4 regions of the Halomonas sp. IOP_14 genome follow, and region 3 is predicted to be linked to each of the others. Evidence: predicted binding sites of a transcription regulator. Region 3 holds the regulator's gene; each other region holds the start of a gene.
The links. The regulator FNR, encoded in region 3, switches genes on or off when oxygen is low (the NO sensors DNR and NnrR bind a similar motif). The targets are predictions, from matches to a motif close to TTGATNTANATCAA.

Region 1 (4,185 bases), on a different contig from region 3:
CATTCCAGTAGCTCGGTATTGAATATCTTGCTGGTATCATTAACGCGAACCTTATTAAAGCGCTCACGTAGCTGACGCATGGTATCCAGCGAATGGCGCATGCCCTCTTCAGTGCGGTAAATACCGCAGCCACTCTCCATGGCTTGCACCATGGCGTGCTTGAGTGCTACCCAATTCTCTGCCCCCTCGGTTCCGTCACAGAGCCGCAACAGCTTGGCTTGTTGGCGATCGCCCTGGGCTTCCAGCAAGCGCTCATCAGCCCACTCGGTTTTGGCCGCTCGCTGGCTCGCTTGTTCACCGGCTAAGCGGCCAAATACCAGCAGCTCGGTCAGCGAGTTGGAGCCCAGGCGGTTGGCACCGTGCAAACCAACTGAAGCACACTCCCCGGCGGCGTAAAGCCCGGCAATGGAGGTTTCGCACTGAGGGTCGGTCTCAATCCCACCCATGGTGTAGTGAACCGCCGGGCGAATGGGAATGGGGTCTTTCACCGGATCAACATTGATATAGGATTTAGCCAGTTCACAGATAAACGGTAGGCGCTCCAGAATGTACTTTTCACCCAAGTGGCGCAGGTCGAGATAGACCACATCGCTGTCGCCAAACTTGCCGGTGCGGCCCGCCTGCTGCTCTTGCCAGAAGGCCTGGGAGAGTTTGTCCCGTGGCCCCAGTTCCATATATTTGTTTTCCGGCTTGCCAAGCGGAGTTTCTGGGCCCAGGCCGTAATCCTGCAGATAGCGGTAGCCCTCTTTATTGAGCAGAATGCCGCCTTCGCCCCGGCACGCTTCGGTAATCAAAATGCCAGAACCGGGCAGGCCGGTGGGGTGGTACTGGACAAACTCCATATCCCGCAACGCCACACCGTGACGATAGGCCATCGCCATGCCGTCGCCGGTGACAATTCCCGCGTTGGTATTGAAGCGGAACAAGCGCCCTGCGCCGCCGGTAGCGAGAATCACCGCTTTAGCGCGCAGCAGGGTCAGTTCACCGGTAGCGATCTGCAGGGCTATAACGCCAATAACCGCACCTTCGTGTACCGCCAGATCGAGCACAAAGAACTCATCAAAACGCTCAATCTCTGGGTACTTCAGCGAGGTCTGAAACAGGGTGTGGAGCATATGAAAGCCGGTTTTGTCGGCCGCAAACCAGGTGCGTGCGGTTTTCATGCCCCCGAAGCGGCGCACCTGCACTTGGCCATCGCCTTTACGGCTCCAGGGGCAGCCCCAGCGCTCCATCTGCACCAATTCTTGATAAGCGTGATGAACAAAGTAGTCGACGACGCCCTGCTCAACCAGCCAGTCACCGCCTGACACCGTGTCGTCGAAATGCGCTTGGTGGGAATCTTCGGCACTGGTGACGGCGGCAGCGCCACCTTCAGCCGCCACGGTATGGGAACGCATGGGGTAAACCTTGGACAGCAGCGCTATGCGCTGGGGAGTGCCCTGCTCTTTGGCCTGCTCGGCAGCCCCGATAGCAGCGCGTAAGCCTGCACCACCCCCACCAACAATGACGATATCAAAATCTCGCTGTTGCATGAAAAGCCCCTTCATTAGCCAAGTCAAAGGTGGTACTGGCGGCAATCTGCGCTGCCGTCTTGTCTATTCGAACTTACCATACAAGGGGAAGGCCCTGTTCATTAGTCCAAAGGACTATTGATGTACATCAAGAAAGGGAGGAATCGAGCTAGCATCACTTTTACCCTAGTGCTGCACCGCCTACTCTTCAAATCACTCACTGCCGGGCAGACCACTGCCCACCAAGCAAAAAGAGCACACTACCAACACTGAAGAGAGGTGCCGCATGACGACCGATGCTCAACCCTCGCCGCGATGGAAACTGTTAGCGCCGCTAGCAGTTGCTATCATCGTCGCGCTGATACCCACTCCCCTGGGGCTTGCGCCTCATGCGTGGTACTTTTTCGCCATTTTCCTCGGCTGTGTGGTTGGCCTTATTCTTGAACCATTGCCGGGCGCAGTGGTGGGCCTGGTCGGCGTTACCCTGGTGGCACTACTTTCCCGGTGGGTGCTGTTCTCTCCGGAGCAACTGGCGACTGACGGATTCAGTGCTGCTAACCAGGCATTCTCATGGGCGGTGTCGGGCTTTACCAATTCCACCGTATGGCTGATTTTCGGCGCATTTATGTTTGCCTTGGGGTATGAAAAAACCGGACTCGGCAGGCGAATATCGCTTTGGCTGGTCAAGGCAATGGGAAAACGTACGTTGACTCTTGGCTACGCGGTGATGATTGCCGATGGCATTCTGGCGCCGTTTACGCCCTCGAACACCGCACGTAGCGCAGGCACGATCTACCCCGTGATTCGCAACCTGCCGCCGCTTTACGATTCGCACCCCAATGACCCCAGCATGAAGCGCATGGGCAGCTTTTTGATGTGGACCGCGCTGGCTTCCACCTGTGTGACCAGTTCGCTATTTTTGACCGCTCTGGCGCCCAATCTATTGGCGATCGCGCTAACCGAGAGCGCGACAGGTATTCATATCAACTGGGGGCAGTGGTTTATGGCAGTAGCACCTGTCGGCATTCTGCTGCTCCTGCTGGTGCCGCTGCTGAGCTACTGGCTATGCGCGCCCGAAGTGAAAGCGGGGAATGAAATCTCCGACTGGGCGGGGCAGGAGTTAACCAAGCTGGGAGCACTGACCCGCCATGAAATAATGCTGGTCATTATGGTGGTCACCGCCCTGCTGCTATGGATTTTTGCGGGCGATATTATCTCTGGGTCGCTGGTAGGCTTGGTGGTGATCTGCGGCATGCTGTTAACCGGCATTGTGACCTGGAGCGATATTCTCGATAACCGAGCAGCCTGGAATACCTTTGTATGGTTTGCCACTCTGGTGGCACTAGCGGGCGGGCTCAGCCAAGTAGGGTTCGTTAACTGGTTTGGCAATGTGGTTGGCGGGCAAATAAGCCACTTCAACCCTCTAATGGCCATGGTGGCGCTGGTGGTCATTTTCTATCTACTGCACTACTTCTTTGCCAGTGTTACTGCCCACGTTACCGCCTTGCTACCGGTGATTCTGGCAGCGGCATCAGGCATTGCCGGTCTGGATATGCAGATGTTTGTTCTGCTACTGCTACCCACACTTGGCTTTATGGGCATTCTGACCCCCTACGGCACAGGGCCAAGCCCGGTTTACTACGGCAGCGGCTACCTGCCCAGCGCGCTCTTTTGGCGCCTAGGGGCGATCTTCGGGCTGCTATTTCTGGTAATTTGGCTGGTGGTCGGCCTGCCCTGGTTAATGGTGATCAGCTGATAAACATTAGCCTAGCGTGCGATACCAGGCATTGAGCTGCTGAGCAATCATCTCAGGTTGCTCAGCATGAAGATTGTGGCCCCCTTCCAGCGTAATATGGCGCAGGCGCGGGGCCATTGTTGCCAGATGAGACGCCAGAGTGTGGAACTTGATGTCCCGCTGCCCCGAAAAGTACCCCACCGGTAGCGAGGTGCTTTCCAGCCACTGCCAAAGCGTAGGCTGTTGACCCAAGGAAGTTGATTGCAGCATGCTGGCAATAGCTGACCCATGATTCGCTAGCCGACGTTGAATCTGCCGACCGCGCTGAACCTCGGTTAAGTCGGCGAACACCGGCTGCTGGTACCAGTCGGCAAGTACGTTTTCCAATGGTTCCTGCTCGAAGCGTGTTGCCCAGTGCTCATCGTGCGCAATTCGGGCAGAGCGCTCACTGGCGGGCAGCCCTGGGTGGGCACTCTCCAGCCAGAGTGCTTCCAGCCCCGGTGGCTGACGGCTGGCATGGTACAGCGCCAAGCGCCCGCCCAGGGAGTAACCCAGTAGGCAGTAATGGCGAACACCGTGAGTTATCAGTGTATCGCCAAGCCAGTGGTGAAAGGCCTCAAAAGAGCCTACCTGCACGTGGTGATTCTGGCCGTGGCCGGGTAAATCCAGCGCGAGGGAGTTGATGCCTTCCAAGTCAGCGATGACCTCACCCCAGTCCTGAGCATCGCCCAACAGACCGTGGAGCATTACCAGAGTCGGCGCCTGAGGTTTACTGCTCACGCGGCTCCCCTCGAATCGCTGCGCCAAGATGCTTGAGATCATTGGCCACCTGCTGATGGGGCACGTTAATCTCAATCAACGTAACGCCCGCCTGCAAAGCCTGAGTGTAGGCCGCCATAAAGGCATCCAGTGACTCTGGCGCGAAGTAGCCAAGCCCAA
Region 2 (4,185 bases), on a different contig from region 3:
ACTCCGACTATTGATGCGGATCAATATTTAAATAACGTGGACATGGCTTCTGTAACAATTGAATCGATTAAAAGAGACCGACTATTTGTAACCGATGTCCATGAAAACGAGTTCGGCCATTCAGTTTACTCTTGTTTGTACTTGGAACTAGATACTGGAGATACAAAAAAAATCATATTTGGTGGAAATTGGTATGAGATAGATAAGTCATTTATGAATGGAGTCGACTCAACACTGGCTATGGTCGCCTTAAGTGATCTAAAGTTCCCCGGAGTCTACGTTTGGGAAGAAGATGGAAAAAACAAGATTGAGACCGAGGGCGACTACAATGAAAGAGCCGCGGCGGCACAAGGGTTTTTTCTTTTAGATAAAAAGTTAGTGAAGTGTACAAAGACGACCTCACCAATTGAATTGTGTGATTTACTGACCCAAGGTAAGCAGCTTATTCACGTCAAGCACCGGAAGGGAGGATCAGCAGGATTGAGCCATCTCTTTGCGCAAGGTAGTGTGTCGGCTGAAGTAATGTTGGGGGACAAGGGATTTCGAAAAAAAGCAAGAACGGTACTTCGGCGCGTCAATCCTCGAGCAAGAGATCTCGTGCCATTAAATTCAATTAGAAGTTCCGAGTACGAAGTTATCTTCTTGATCTTGGGTGCTGACGGACAAAGCCTAAAAGAAAATTTGCCGTTTTTCAGCAAGGTGAATCTTACACGGGTCTATGAAAACCTTTCGCAGCGAGGCTTTACTGTAAAGATCGCCGGCGCCTCACAGATAGAGCGAGATCACGTATAAGAATGCAAAGCACGCGACAAGCGCGTGATTGCGGAGGTTATATCAGCCCACGCTGAATGTCCTCTCTTGGCCGACACAAGAATTACCGTGCATAGGTGCTATCGACGTAGAGCAGTGCTGGTTTATCGGCGCCCACGCCAATGTAGGCGGCGGCTATGGCGCTGACGACACACTGGCCGATATATCGCTGAGCTGGATGTTAGCCAAGGCGCAAAAGGCAGGCCTAAAACTGGCACCCTACGAAGTTGCTGAGGATGCCTGGAAGACAGCACCCAAAGATTCGTTTTCTGATTTCCTGAAGGGGTTCTACGCCAGATACAAACGCCTTGGAAAGACAACTGACGGCCGATTTTACCGACAATATTCGGAAGTGATGCCAGGGCAGTGTGCGGTGAATATTTCAGTCGATGAGAGTGTTTGGAAGCGCTGGGCCGATAATACGTGCGAGTACCGGCCACGTACCTTGACCGATGCCCACCTTTTCCCACCGGAGGAGTAGGCGGTCGGGCACTTTTGACTCGCAGGCTACGAGCTGGCGCTATGCCGCATTCACCCAGGCGCCATAAGCAGTCGCATGGAAGCGATGGCTGACCTAGATCACGAAGTGGCCACTATCGACTAAAAACTAAGTATTCAAAGTAGGCTTAATCTAAATGAACTGCTACGCTCGAAGTATTAGAGCGAAAAAAAACGCCGCAGGGAATTGACGATGCAGAATGCCCGCATAACGCTTCATCCAAGCAAGCAGCGCATGCACGTTCAGGTTGATGGCATTCTGATAGCCGACTCCAGTAATACATTGGAACTCCGCGAACACGGCTACCCGCCACGCCACTACTTTCCACGTGAAGATGTGCGCATGGACTTACTCACCCCTTCAGAAACCACCACTTATTGCCCCTTTAAAGGGCGTACGGTGTATTTTTCACTGGATGAAAGTCGGGATATTGCTTGAAGTTATGTGGAGCCGATTGAAGGTATGGAGCCTCTAGCGGGCAGGATGGCCTTTTATGAAGAAGTGCGCGAATGACTCTTTTCAACCCAAAGCGGTCATGCCGGGAAATGCAGCAGGAGCGCGAGTTTTGGATATATAGCCTAATGGAAATACATAGTTCGAAGAATCATAGGCTTGGGAGAATCTGGCAGGCTGCATTTGCCGGAAAAAAGTGCCAGCACGTTCATTCAATCATAGAACGCGCCGTCTAATACGCTGTTAAGCCTTACAACCCTCAAGGAGGAAGAAATGGCTGCTAATCATCAAGTTAAGTGTATCAATAAGACTAACCGGCAAAGTGCTCACGAGCGGATCAGCAGCATCGGCGGTGTAAACGGCGATGGTACTCGATGGAAACTCAGCCTCGACCGAGCCATTGAAGGCATTGAGGCTGGAAAGTGGAAATTTTACGTCAGCGTTGGTGGCGAGTCAGTCTGGGTAGTTGTTGCGAAAAGCGCAAGCGGCAGAAAATACCTGAAAACTCAAAATGATGGGGAGCAGCCAAACAATCTCCTCAGCTTGCCTGAGTGCCCATAGGCTTAACAAGGCGCTTAAGTTTGTTCCGGCCTTTGGCCTCCACCGGACGGCACTGACGGGCCGCCGCTTAGCTTGGCGTTAAATGCCCTATCAGGTAAATCTCACCTGAAAGTATATAGATCGTTATTTTACTGAAGTAAGGACTTATTATAAATGACACCAGTGGAAAACATTGCTGATTGGATCAAGGATAAACCGCTATGGTGGCAACATTCAGTGAAATTGTCATTAAGTGAGGGCGCGTTATCTCCTATACATTTTGATGAAATCTATAAAGTATCTTTAGTAGAGCATGATATTATTTCTGATGAGGAAATATCAAAGCTGTTGAGCCTGCCACTAGATACCTCAGGCTTCAATGAAGAAGCTGGCAAGGTAACATTGAAGCAGATTGACACTGTCGTAAATGTCGGAGCTTTGTCTGAAGATCAGTTGTTATCTTTTCCAAAAAGTGGAATGACTATAATTTACGGTGATAATGGTGCGGGAAAATCATCTTACTCAAGAATAATTAAACATGCTTGTTTATCTAGAGGTGGTACACCTAAAATTCTAGGAAATGTATTTGAAAAATCCGACAAGCCCACTTCAGCAAACATTTCAATAAATGTTAATGAAGATGCTCATGAACATAATTGGAATCTAAGTTTTAAGAGTAATGAGAACTTAAAATCAATAAGGGTTTTTGATAGTGATGCAGCTGCACATTTTGTAACGAACGAAGATGAATTGGGTTATAAACCCAGTGGATTGCATCTTTTAGAAGATTTAGCTGAAGCGATTGATTATGTTAATCGGCAAGTGGCCGAAGAAACAATGGCTGGAAATGGCTTTGTTGGCTTGCCTACTTTTTCAGATACAAAAACTGGTTTATTTATAAACCAATTATCTGCTTCTACGGGAATCGAAGAGCTAGACTTCTACGCAATTGATGATAATAATATTTTAAAAATTGAAGAGCTGAAGAAAGAAATAGATTTATATAAGGCGAAGTCACCAAAACAAATAAAGACGGAATTATCAGGTTCAATTAGACAGTTAAAACCTCTTTACCAATACCTTGTTGAATCTAAGTCGGTAGTTGATGACGATAAATTCGATAGCTTAAAGGAAAAAGAGCGCGACTTTATAAAGAAGAAGCAGTTGGCAGATGAAGTAAAGGATAGAACATTCTCTGGATTACCTATTTCTGGGGTTGGTGATGAAAATTGGAAAGTTATGTGGGACTCGGCAGAAATATTTATAAAGTCCTTACCTTCAACCACCTTATTCCCCCCCAAAGAAAAGGATAATTGCCCGCTATGCTTGCAAGAAATTGGGGATGTTTCATCTAAGAGAATGGCCACTTTTATCGATTTTTTGGCAGATAATACAGTAACGATTTCTTCAACAAGTAAAGCGATATTAGATAGAGAAAAGAAAGATATTAAGGACTATAGGTTTGATTTAGCGCCATATGAAAGTGCTATAGCTTTAGCTGATGAAAACATTGTTGATTTCAGAGTTGATATAGAAAGCTTTTTAAGTGAATTGAAGTTAAGGAAGTCGAGCTTTACTACAAATACCTTGCCTGAAAATACTGATGCTCTTGATTTAGTCCCTTTGGAAAGACTGAAAGAATTAATAGGTAATATCAGTACTAAACTAGAATCGATTCCAGAAGATGACAGTGCAGACTCAATGATAGAAAAAAAAGAACAAGAATATAAGGAGCTAATAGATAAGGAGTTATTTAGAGATAACTTGGAAAATATTAAATATAACTTACTTCGTCATAAGCTAGTTGCTAAATATAATCTTTTGAAAGAACAATGTAAATCAAGACCAATCACAGACAAAAATTCAGAAATATGCAAAGAAGA
Region 3 (4,185 bases):
CCGCCAGCTCAGCCATTTGATACGTCACCCCGCGACCCGCAGCGTGGCAGCGCTGACAATTATCGCTTTTGCACTGTGGCAACTGTGGACGCTTTCGGTACACAACCTCTAATAGCATGACGTGGCTCAACATTTACCTCCTAACCACGGGTTAGGCTAGCGGCATTTCCTAACGTCGGAGCGCCCCTTCATGCCCGTTCATACCCCTGCTGCCTTACCTCTTGCACCCGCTGCTGCCGCAGCCCCTATGCAGCCGGTGTGGGACGAAGCGTTACTGCGTCGCTACGACACCAACGGCCCACGCTACACCTCCTACCCCACGGCGCTGTCGTTTCACGACCAATTTACCCCTGGCGACCTGACCCAGGCATTGGAGCGTAGCAATGCCAGTAAGCGTCCGCTCTCTCTGTACGTTCATGTGCCCTTCTGCCGCAAGATCTGCTTCTACTGCGCGTGTAATAAAATCGCTACCAAAAACACTGCCCTTGCCGAGCCCTATATAGCCCGGCTTGACCGTGAAATGGTGCTGACCGCACGCCACTTGGATACATCACGACCGGTGGAGCAGTTGCATTGGGGCGGCGGCACGCCGACATTTCTCAGTTTGAACCAGATGGGCGACCTGATTGATCGACTGGATGCACGTTTTGGTCTTTCATCGTCTGCTGATCGCGATTACGCAATTGAAATAGATCCTCGCGAAGCGGATGTGTTTACGCTGCGCCATCTCGAATCCCTCGGCTTTAATCGCATCAGCCTGGGCGTGCAGGATTTAAGCCCGCTGGTGCAGAAAGCGATTAACCGTATTCAGCCTCGGGTACTTACCGAAACGCTGATGGAGGAGGCGCATCGCCTGGGCTTTCGCTCGCTCAATCTCGACCTAATTTATGGCTTGCCATTTCAGACTGAAAAGAGCTTTGCCAACACCCTACGCCAGGTGATCGAGCTCAACCCGGCGCGCCTTTCTGTGTTTAATTACGCGCATATGCCCGAGCGTTTTGCCCCGCAGCGGCGCATTAATGTCGATGACTTGCCAGGCGGAGAAGAGAAGCTAGCGATTCTGCGCACCACCATCGAAATGCTCACCGCAGCTGGCTATGTGCATATCGGTATGGATCACTTTGCCCGCCCTGACGATAGCCTGGCTATTGCCCAGCGCGAAGGCTCGCTGCAGCGCAACTTCCAGGGCTACTCCAGCCATGCTCAGTGCGACTTAATCGGGCTTGGCGTATCGGCGATTTCCCGTATTGATGACGTCTATGCGCAGAATCCTAGCGATCTGGCCCGCTACGAAGCGGCGCTGGATCAGGGGCAGCTTGCCACCGTGCGTGGCATACGCTTAAGTGATGACGACCTGATCCGCCGGGATGTGATTGAGCGGCTGATGTGCGATATGGGCATTGATCTGACCGCCGTTAGCCAGCGCTGGAACATTGATGCCCCCCGCTACTTTGCGCCTGCGCTTGAGCGCCTGCAAAGCGCCGAGCAAGATGGCCTGCTGGCACGCAGCGGCGACCAGCTTAACGCAACGCCAATGGGTCGACTGCTGATTCGCCATATAGCAATGGCGTTTGATACCCATCTTTCCGGGCAAACGGGACAACAGTATTCTAAGATTGTTTAATCACCTTATTGCAGGCATGCTAAAGCGACTATAATAAGTAAGGATTTTCTAATTGATAAGCGGGACCCTCTCAAGGAGCAAAGCATGTTGGAACCCATGAGCCGTCGGCGCTCGCTACTCCATGAAGCTCGCTGCCAAACCTGCAGTTTGAGCTCACTGTGCCTGCCACTTGCCCTTGAGCTGGACGACGTGGGGCAGTTTGACGCCATTATTCGTCGTCGCGCGCCGCTGAAAAAAGGCGAACCGCTGTTTCGTCAGGGCGACACCTTTACCAGCGTTTACGCAGTCCGTTCGGGCAGTTTGAAACAGATCACCGCCGAAGGTAACGGCAGCGAGCAGTTGACCAATTTCTACCTGCCCAGTGAATTGGTGGGGTTGGATGGCATTGACGAAGAGCATTACCCCGGTAGCGTTATCGCCCTGGAAACGACCACCGTCTGCGAGATTCCTTTTGACCGCCTGGACTTACTCTCGGAGGAGCTGCCCGAACTGCGTGGCCAGCTTTATCGCAGCATGAGCAAAGAGTTGCGCGATGACCGGCGTATGATGCGGCTACTTTCGCGTAAAACCGCCGATCAGCGGCTGGCAAGTTTTTTGATTACCCTCTCAGATCGTTTTCGTCGCCGGGGCTACTCGCCTTACAGCTTTCGCCTTTCAATGCCCAGGGCTGATATCGGCAACTACCTGGGCTTAGCGGTGGAAACGGTCAGCCGCATACTAAGCCGCTTTCAGCAGCAGAGTGTGGTGGCGGTCTCAGGGCGAGAGGTCAACATTCTCGATATGCCGCGCTTGATTACCCTCGCCGAAGAGGAAGAGCAAACAGTTAGCTGACGTTAAAGGCTTGGATACGCCCCGCCAGTAGCTCTGCTTGCTTGGCCTCAAGGCCTTCAAAATCGAACAGGCTGCGGTCGGCCAACTGGGAAGGGGCAATGTTGGTGACGGCCTTGAACATGCTCTCCAGACGGCCAGGAAACTTTTTGTCCCACTCGGCAAGCATCTCTTTGACCACCTGACGCTGCATATTAGGCTGTGAACCGCACAGGTTGCAGGGAATAATCGGAAACGCCATCAGCCGCGAAAACTCGGCGATATCCGCCTCTTTGCAGTAGGCCAACGGCCGAATAACGATATTCTTCCCATCATCGGATAGCAGCTTTGGCGGCATCGCTTTCAGGTTGCCGCCAAAGAACATATTGAGAAACAGCGTTTCGAGAATATCTTCCCGGTGATGGCCCAGGGCTATCTTATTGGCGCCAATCTCTTCGGCAAAGCCATACAACGAGCCGCGCCGCAGCCGTGAACAAAGCGCGCAGGTGGTTTTACCTTCCGGGGTTTTCTCTTTTACCACCGAGTAAGTATCGCGCTCGACAATGTGGTACTCCACGCCCTGCTTATCCAGATACGCAGGCAATACGTGCTCGGGAAAACCCGGCTGTTTTTGATCCAGATTGACCGCTACCAGCGAAAAATTGACCGGCGCATTGCGCTGCAAATTGCGCAAAATCTCCAGCATCGTGTAGCTGTCCTTTCCACCGGAGAGGCAGACCATTACGCGATCACCTTCATTGATCATTTGGTAATCAATGATCGCATTGCCCACTTCTCGGCGCAGACGCTTTTGCAGCTTGTTAAATTCACGCTTCTGCTTCGCATCAGCCAGCTCAGGCTGGTCGTGCTCAGCGTTAGCTGGGGTGGCTCCAACCGTATCAAGGTGAGCAGGATCAAAGTGATCAAGAGTTTGCATGGTATAAGCACTGCCGAGGGTAGAAGGCGTGAGAGAAAAAAGTAATAACTATTCTAACAACACTCACCGCCTGACCCAACTAATCAGACGTAGCCACACAAGATATCGCAATTGGAAGTGACTATTTTGACCGCTGCACCATACCTCGGTGCGAGGGCAGCTTGGAGCGAGGGTCTTTTGTCATGGATGACAAAAGTAGCGCCCAGGGAGGGGTTCACAGCGCCCTCGCGGAAAGCTGTCCTCGCCACGACGAAAGAGACTACTATGCCACCTGCGCCATAATACGCTGCAGGCGCATATACAGCAGTGCGCTGGCGGTGGCCTCTCCAAGCACACTCTGCATGCCCATGACGGGTACTTGCCAGCATGCCAACGCCTGGGCGAAGCTGCTGGGCGCTTCGACCTCCGGGTGCAAACGGCGCAGTTGGCGCTGATGCAGTTTTGCCACATCGACCTGGGCGTTGGGCAGGGCAAAATTCAGCCGCTTACTGAGTAGTGCATTCAATGCTCCAATGCGCTTCTCTAACTGCCAGCCAACGATGGGCCGATTGCCGATAAATTCTACTAGCGCGCTCAAGTTATCACTGTTTGGTGGCAGTATCTCCCCCGCCTCGCACAGCAAGTGATGACGGCGCAGCGTTGCGCTCGCGGGCTGCTTCGCGCTGCCAAGGGTGATCACAAAAGCGCGGCTGGTATGCACCTGCTGATGGCTCAGCACCACTGCCGCCACGCTGATCACAGGTGATGATTGCGTGGGCGTTGCGGTGCAGGCGAGCGCCACCAGCTCTTCGCCCATATAGGGCTGAAACAGCCAGGC
Region 4 (4,185 bases), on a different contig from region 3:
GAACAGAAAGCCGATACCATCGTTGGCATACACCAAAATTTGGCTAACGCCGGAGGAGATGGCCTGTAGTACCGCTTGGCCAAACGGCACATAAAGTACAAAGGCACCAATCCCCGCTTGTATAGCAAAGGCGCCCAGCACGGTACGTAGCCGGATCGATTTACGGTCGTAGGAGAAGATCAGGGCAATGGCCACCAGAGTGACCATACCCACCAAGCTCATAAGGAGTGTCATAAGGAGATCCTTCGAGTCCGCGAGTAAGAAGCGCGTTTATAGTAAGTTGAGCTTGACGGAGTAGATCATCGCATTCTGATAATTGTTGGGGGTGCCCAACTTATTGTCAGAGTAGCGATACTGAATGCCAGTGGTGATCAAATCACTCGGATGCCACCATAGGCTCAGTGCACCGTTGGTGCCTACACTGCCCGCTGTATCGCCCACGTAGTTCTGCTCCAGATACTCATCGTCGCGACCAAAGGTCTGTTCGTGCCAGTTGGTGACGCTGAAGTCCTGGTTGAGTGCAGTGAAATCATAACCCGCGACCCAGCCTGCCATATAGCCGTTCATGCCGGTATAGCTGTTACTTTGTACCCGCGCAGCACCGATAAAGGGCTTGAACCACAGGCCATTGTCGAAGGTAGTGCGGTAACCCAAACCAAGAATCTGATCCTGCTCGCGGCTGTCATAACCGTAATCACGGAAGTCATACAGGTGGGCGTAAATCGACAGCGAGCTGTCACCCAGGTAAATGTGTGAGGTCACTTTACCCGCGGTGCGGAAGTTGTCTTTACCACCGCTGGACTCATCGAACTGGTCGTTGGTGGGGTTCTCGAAATCAAAGAAGCCGTAGAACTCGCCCCAGCTAAAGCCAGCGCCGCCTTCGATTTCGAGAAACATAAAGTCGCTTTTCGCCGCGTTGGAAGCGGTGCGCGCCTCGGTGCCGTTTGACCAGTCCAGGTAGTTAACCGAAACGTTGGCGAATGACCACAGTCGATCTAGAGGATGCGACTGAGCAGCCTCGTCTGCCATTAGCGGCGTAGTGAGTATGGCCCCTAATACGCCAGCGCCAAGCGCGATCTTAGACGAAGGGGGGCGAGAGTGTGTACGAGCAGTCATGAGAGCCTCAACATTGGTTGTCGCGGAGCCACTTGGGTGTGGCTATCCGAGGTTGTAGTCGTGCGGGCTGGCGTTAATGTTAAAATTATAACATTTAGTGTTATTTTTCTAACGTTGATTTGCAAGAGTTGTCACATCAACGCTATTTAAATGTCATATGGCTCTCATTGTGGCACTAATAGCACCAATAGCCGTCGTAGCAGTGGAAATTACGCCGCCGCTCGCTCAGCATAGAAATGAAAATGGACGCAACACCGATGCTCTCGTTGCGAAAATCACAACAAGAGGGGTTTGCCAGGAGATGCCCACCATGAATGGCCGTAGTGCGCTGCGCCTTGCCAAGCTTCAGGAAGCGCTTGCCAGTGGCGGTACTCTTCATCTGCGCGATGCCGCAGAGCTATGCGATGTTTCCGAAATGACCATCCGTCGCGATCTGACGACTCAGGATACTGCCATTAGCCTGCTGGGTGGACGCCTAGTGATGGCAAACTACCCTGGCGTAACGCCTATTTATGACTTGACCGAACAGCAGGCTAGCCACTACCAGGCCAAGTATCGGCTTTGTCAGCGGGCGTTAGCCTACATAGAAGAGGGCGATACGCTGTTTATCGACTGCGGCTCAACGCTAATGCCGCTGCTGAGCCAGTTAAGTCATTTCCGAGAGCTGACGGTAGTGACCTATGCGCTTAATGTTGCCAATGCCGTTGCCGCCCTGCCCAACGTGCGCTTGGTGCTACTGGGCGGGCTGTTTTATGCCACCTCGCAGTCATTCGGTAGCGACAATATGACTGCTGCTATCGAGCGGTTAGGCATTAATAAGGCGCTGATCTCCGCTGCAGGGGTGGATTTAGAGCGTGGTGTTAGTTGCTTTCACTTTCACGAAGTGGCGCCTAAACAGGCTGCCATTGCCACCGCTATGCAGCGCCTGTTGGTGGTAGATGCCAGTAAGTTCAGCGTAGTTCGCCCGGCCTATTTCGCTGCTCTGGACGATTTTGATGTGGTGGTTACCGACGAAGAGGGCGCCCCGCAGTTGCTTAAAAAAAATGGCCGCGTTGTACCTGAGATAGTGGTTCCCACCGTCACAGTGGCGTAAGCGATTTCCCCCTTGCTCATCCCAGTCAATACCTTGGGTGCGGCAATGCGCCACTTCTTTCATGATCTCGATCAATAGAAAATACTTTAGTCTTAACTGCTTAAGCCTTTAGTGCTTAGGCCAGCGAGGCTCGTCGCCAATTCCCATCCGGCGACGCATATTTTTCCCGGAGCAATGGCGCCCAGCGTCACGTGTGCACTGTCCTTGAGAGCGTTTTCCTAGCTCGTTTTCAAGAGCGCCATGCAGAGCATGTTTTGGGAAGAGTATGGGGTGGTAGTTAGCCTGCTATGTAGAAGGGCGACATGGCTAGCTAGTGTTTTAAACAACCTCTGACGAGATCACACCATGCAACGACGCTCACTTTGGCGCAGGCGAGGCACTCTAGTGCTCCTTGCGCTGTGTCTGTTTCTAGCAGGCTGTAGTTCAGCGCTGCTAGACCCAAAAGGCCAGATTGGCGCTGAGCAGCGCACACTGATTCTGACCGCCTTTGGCCTAATGTTGATTGTAGTTATTCCTGTGATTGTCATGACGCTGCTGTTTGGCTGGCGTTACCGGCGTAGTAATAGCCTGGCTAAATACACGCCTGATTGGGCGCACTCCAACGTGATTGAAGCGGTGGTGTGGATCGTGCCCTGTGCGATTATCGCGGTGCTCGCCCTGTTGACCTGGAAGACCTCCCATAGCCTTGATCCCCACAAACCGCTGGAAAGCGATGTGGCGCCGATCGAAATACAGGCGGTGGCGCTTGATTGGAAGTGGCTGTTTATCTACCCCGAGCAGGGTATTGCCAGTGTTAACGAAGTGGCCTTTCCGGTAGATACACCGGTGCGCTTTAGGGTCAGCTCAGGCTCAGTGATGAACGCTTTCTTTATCCCCCATCTTGGCAGCCAGATTTATGCCATGGCGGGCATGGATAACGATGTCCATCTCATCGCCGATGAAATTGGTAGCTACCCTGGTCGTTCCACCAACTACAGTGGCGCGGGCTTCTCTGGCATGACCTTTGAAGCCAAGGTGACCAACCCCGAGGATTTTGACGCCTGGGTGGAAATGGTACGCGCTGCTCCACAAACGCTGACCTACCCAGAAGGTTATGAAGCGTTGGCGGAACCTAGCGAATCGAATCCGGTTGAGTACTTCTCAGCCATTTCACCATCGCTGTATGAAAGCATCTTACGAAGCTTCCATACCGGCGGCGAGCATCAGATGGGCGGCGATCATGCTGACTCCCACGATGGCGAAAATGAGAAGACTGCCGATCACGCGGCCGAATCAGGTCATGTCACTAACAACCATGCTAGTCAGGATAATGCCATGCGCAGCCACTCCTCTAGCGTAGAAGTGGGAGGTTAAGCCGTGTTTGGAAAACTCACGTTAGAGTCAATTCCCTACCACGAGCCGATCATCATGGTCGTCGCGGCCTTTATGGCCATTGGTGGGATCGCACTGTTTGGTTTAATCACCTATTACCGTAAGTGGGGCTGGCTGTGGAACGAGTGGTTTACCTCCGTTGACCATAAAAAGCTCGGCATTATGTATTTCATCGTCGCTCTGGTGATGCTGCTGCGCGGCTTCTCGGATGCGATAATGATGCGCACCCAGCTGGCGATGGCCGCCGGGGATGCAGCGGGCTATTTACCCCCCGAACACTACGACCAGATCTTTACCGCCCACGGCGTGATTATGATCTTCTTTGTCGCCATGCCCATGGTCATCGGCTTGATGAACCTGGTGGTGCCGCTGCAAATTGGTGCCCGCGACGTTGCTTTCCCTTTCCTGAATAACTTAAGCTTTTGGCTGTTTGCGGTCTCCGCGATACTGGTCAATATCTCGCTGGTGGTGGGCGAATTCGCCAAAACCGGCTGGCTCGCTTACGCGCCGTTATCGGGGATCGAGTTTAGTCCCGGGGTGGGGGTCGACTACTGGATATGGGCGTTGCAGATATCCGGTATAGGCACCACGCTGACCGGTATTAA

Region 1: frdA (fumarate reductase (quinol) flavoprotein subunit) is a predicted target of FNR. The motif match lies at 1,650-1,663, and genes of this name have one in related genera.
Region 2: K7H09_RS00955 (DUF427 domain-containing protein) is a predicted target of FNR. The motif match lies at 1,380-1,393, and genes of this name have one in related genera.
Region 4: cyoA (ubiquinol oxidase subunit II) is a predicted target of FNR. The motif match lies at 2,271-2,284, and genes of this name have one in related genera.

Annotation. Positions count from the first base shown of each region.
Region 1 is NZ_JAINWD010000002.1:119,105-123,289, reverse strand. Features, by position in the region: gene frdA (fumarate reductase (quinol) flavoprotein subunit) at 1-1,532, opposite strand, end outside; gene K7H09_RS02165 (anion permease) at 1,798-3,267, shown strand; gene menH (2-succinyl-6-hydroxy-2,4-cyclohexadiene-1-carboxylate synthase) at 3,274-4,026, opposite strand; gene menD (2-succinyl-5-enolpyruvyl-6-hydroxy-3-cyclohexene-1-carboxylic-acid synthase) at 4,016-4,185, opposite strand, start outside.
Region 2 is NZ_JAINWD010000001.1:189,099-193,283, forward strand. Features, by position in the region: gene K7H09_RS00945 (TIGR04141 family sporadically distributed protein) at 1-792, shown strand, start outside; gene K7H09_RS00950 (phospholipase effector Tle1 domain-containing protein) at 821-1,291, shown strand; gene K7H09_RS00955 (DUF427 domain-containing protein) at 1,502-1,747, shown strand; gene K7H09_RS00960 (DUF3892 domain-containing protein) at 2,036-2,323, shown strand; gene K7H09_RS00965 (AAA family ATPase) at 2,477-4,185, shown strand, end outside.
Region 3 is NZ_JAINWD010000053.1:17,580-21,764, reverse strand. Features, by position in the region: gene K7H09_RS22285 (sulfite exporter TauE/SafE family protein) at 1-112, shown strand, start outside; gene hemN (oxygen-independent coproporphyrinogen III oxidase) at 191-1,624, shown strand; gene fnr (fumarate/nitrate reduction transcriptional regulator Fnr) at 1,709-2,455, shown strand; gene ttcA (tRNA 2-thiocytidine(32) synthetase TtcA) at 2,448-3,368, opposite strand; gene K7H09_RS22265 (DNA polymerase III subunit epsilon) at 3,631-4,185, opposite strand, start outside.
Region 4 is NZ_JAINWD010000040.1:21,990-26,174, forward strand. Features, by position in the region: gene K7H09_RS19755 (NupC/NupG family nucleoside CNT transporter) at 1-234, opposite strand, end outside; gene K7H09_RS19760 (outer membrane protein OmpK) at 271-1,116, opposite strand; gene K7H09_RS19765 (DeoR/GlpR family DNA-binding transcription regulator) at 1,427-2,209, shown strand; gene cyoA (ubiquinol oxidase subunit II) at 2,555-3,562, shown strand; gene cyoB (cytochrome o ubiquinol oxidase subunit I) at 3,566-4,185, shown strand, end outside.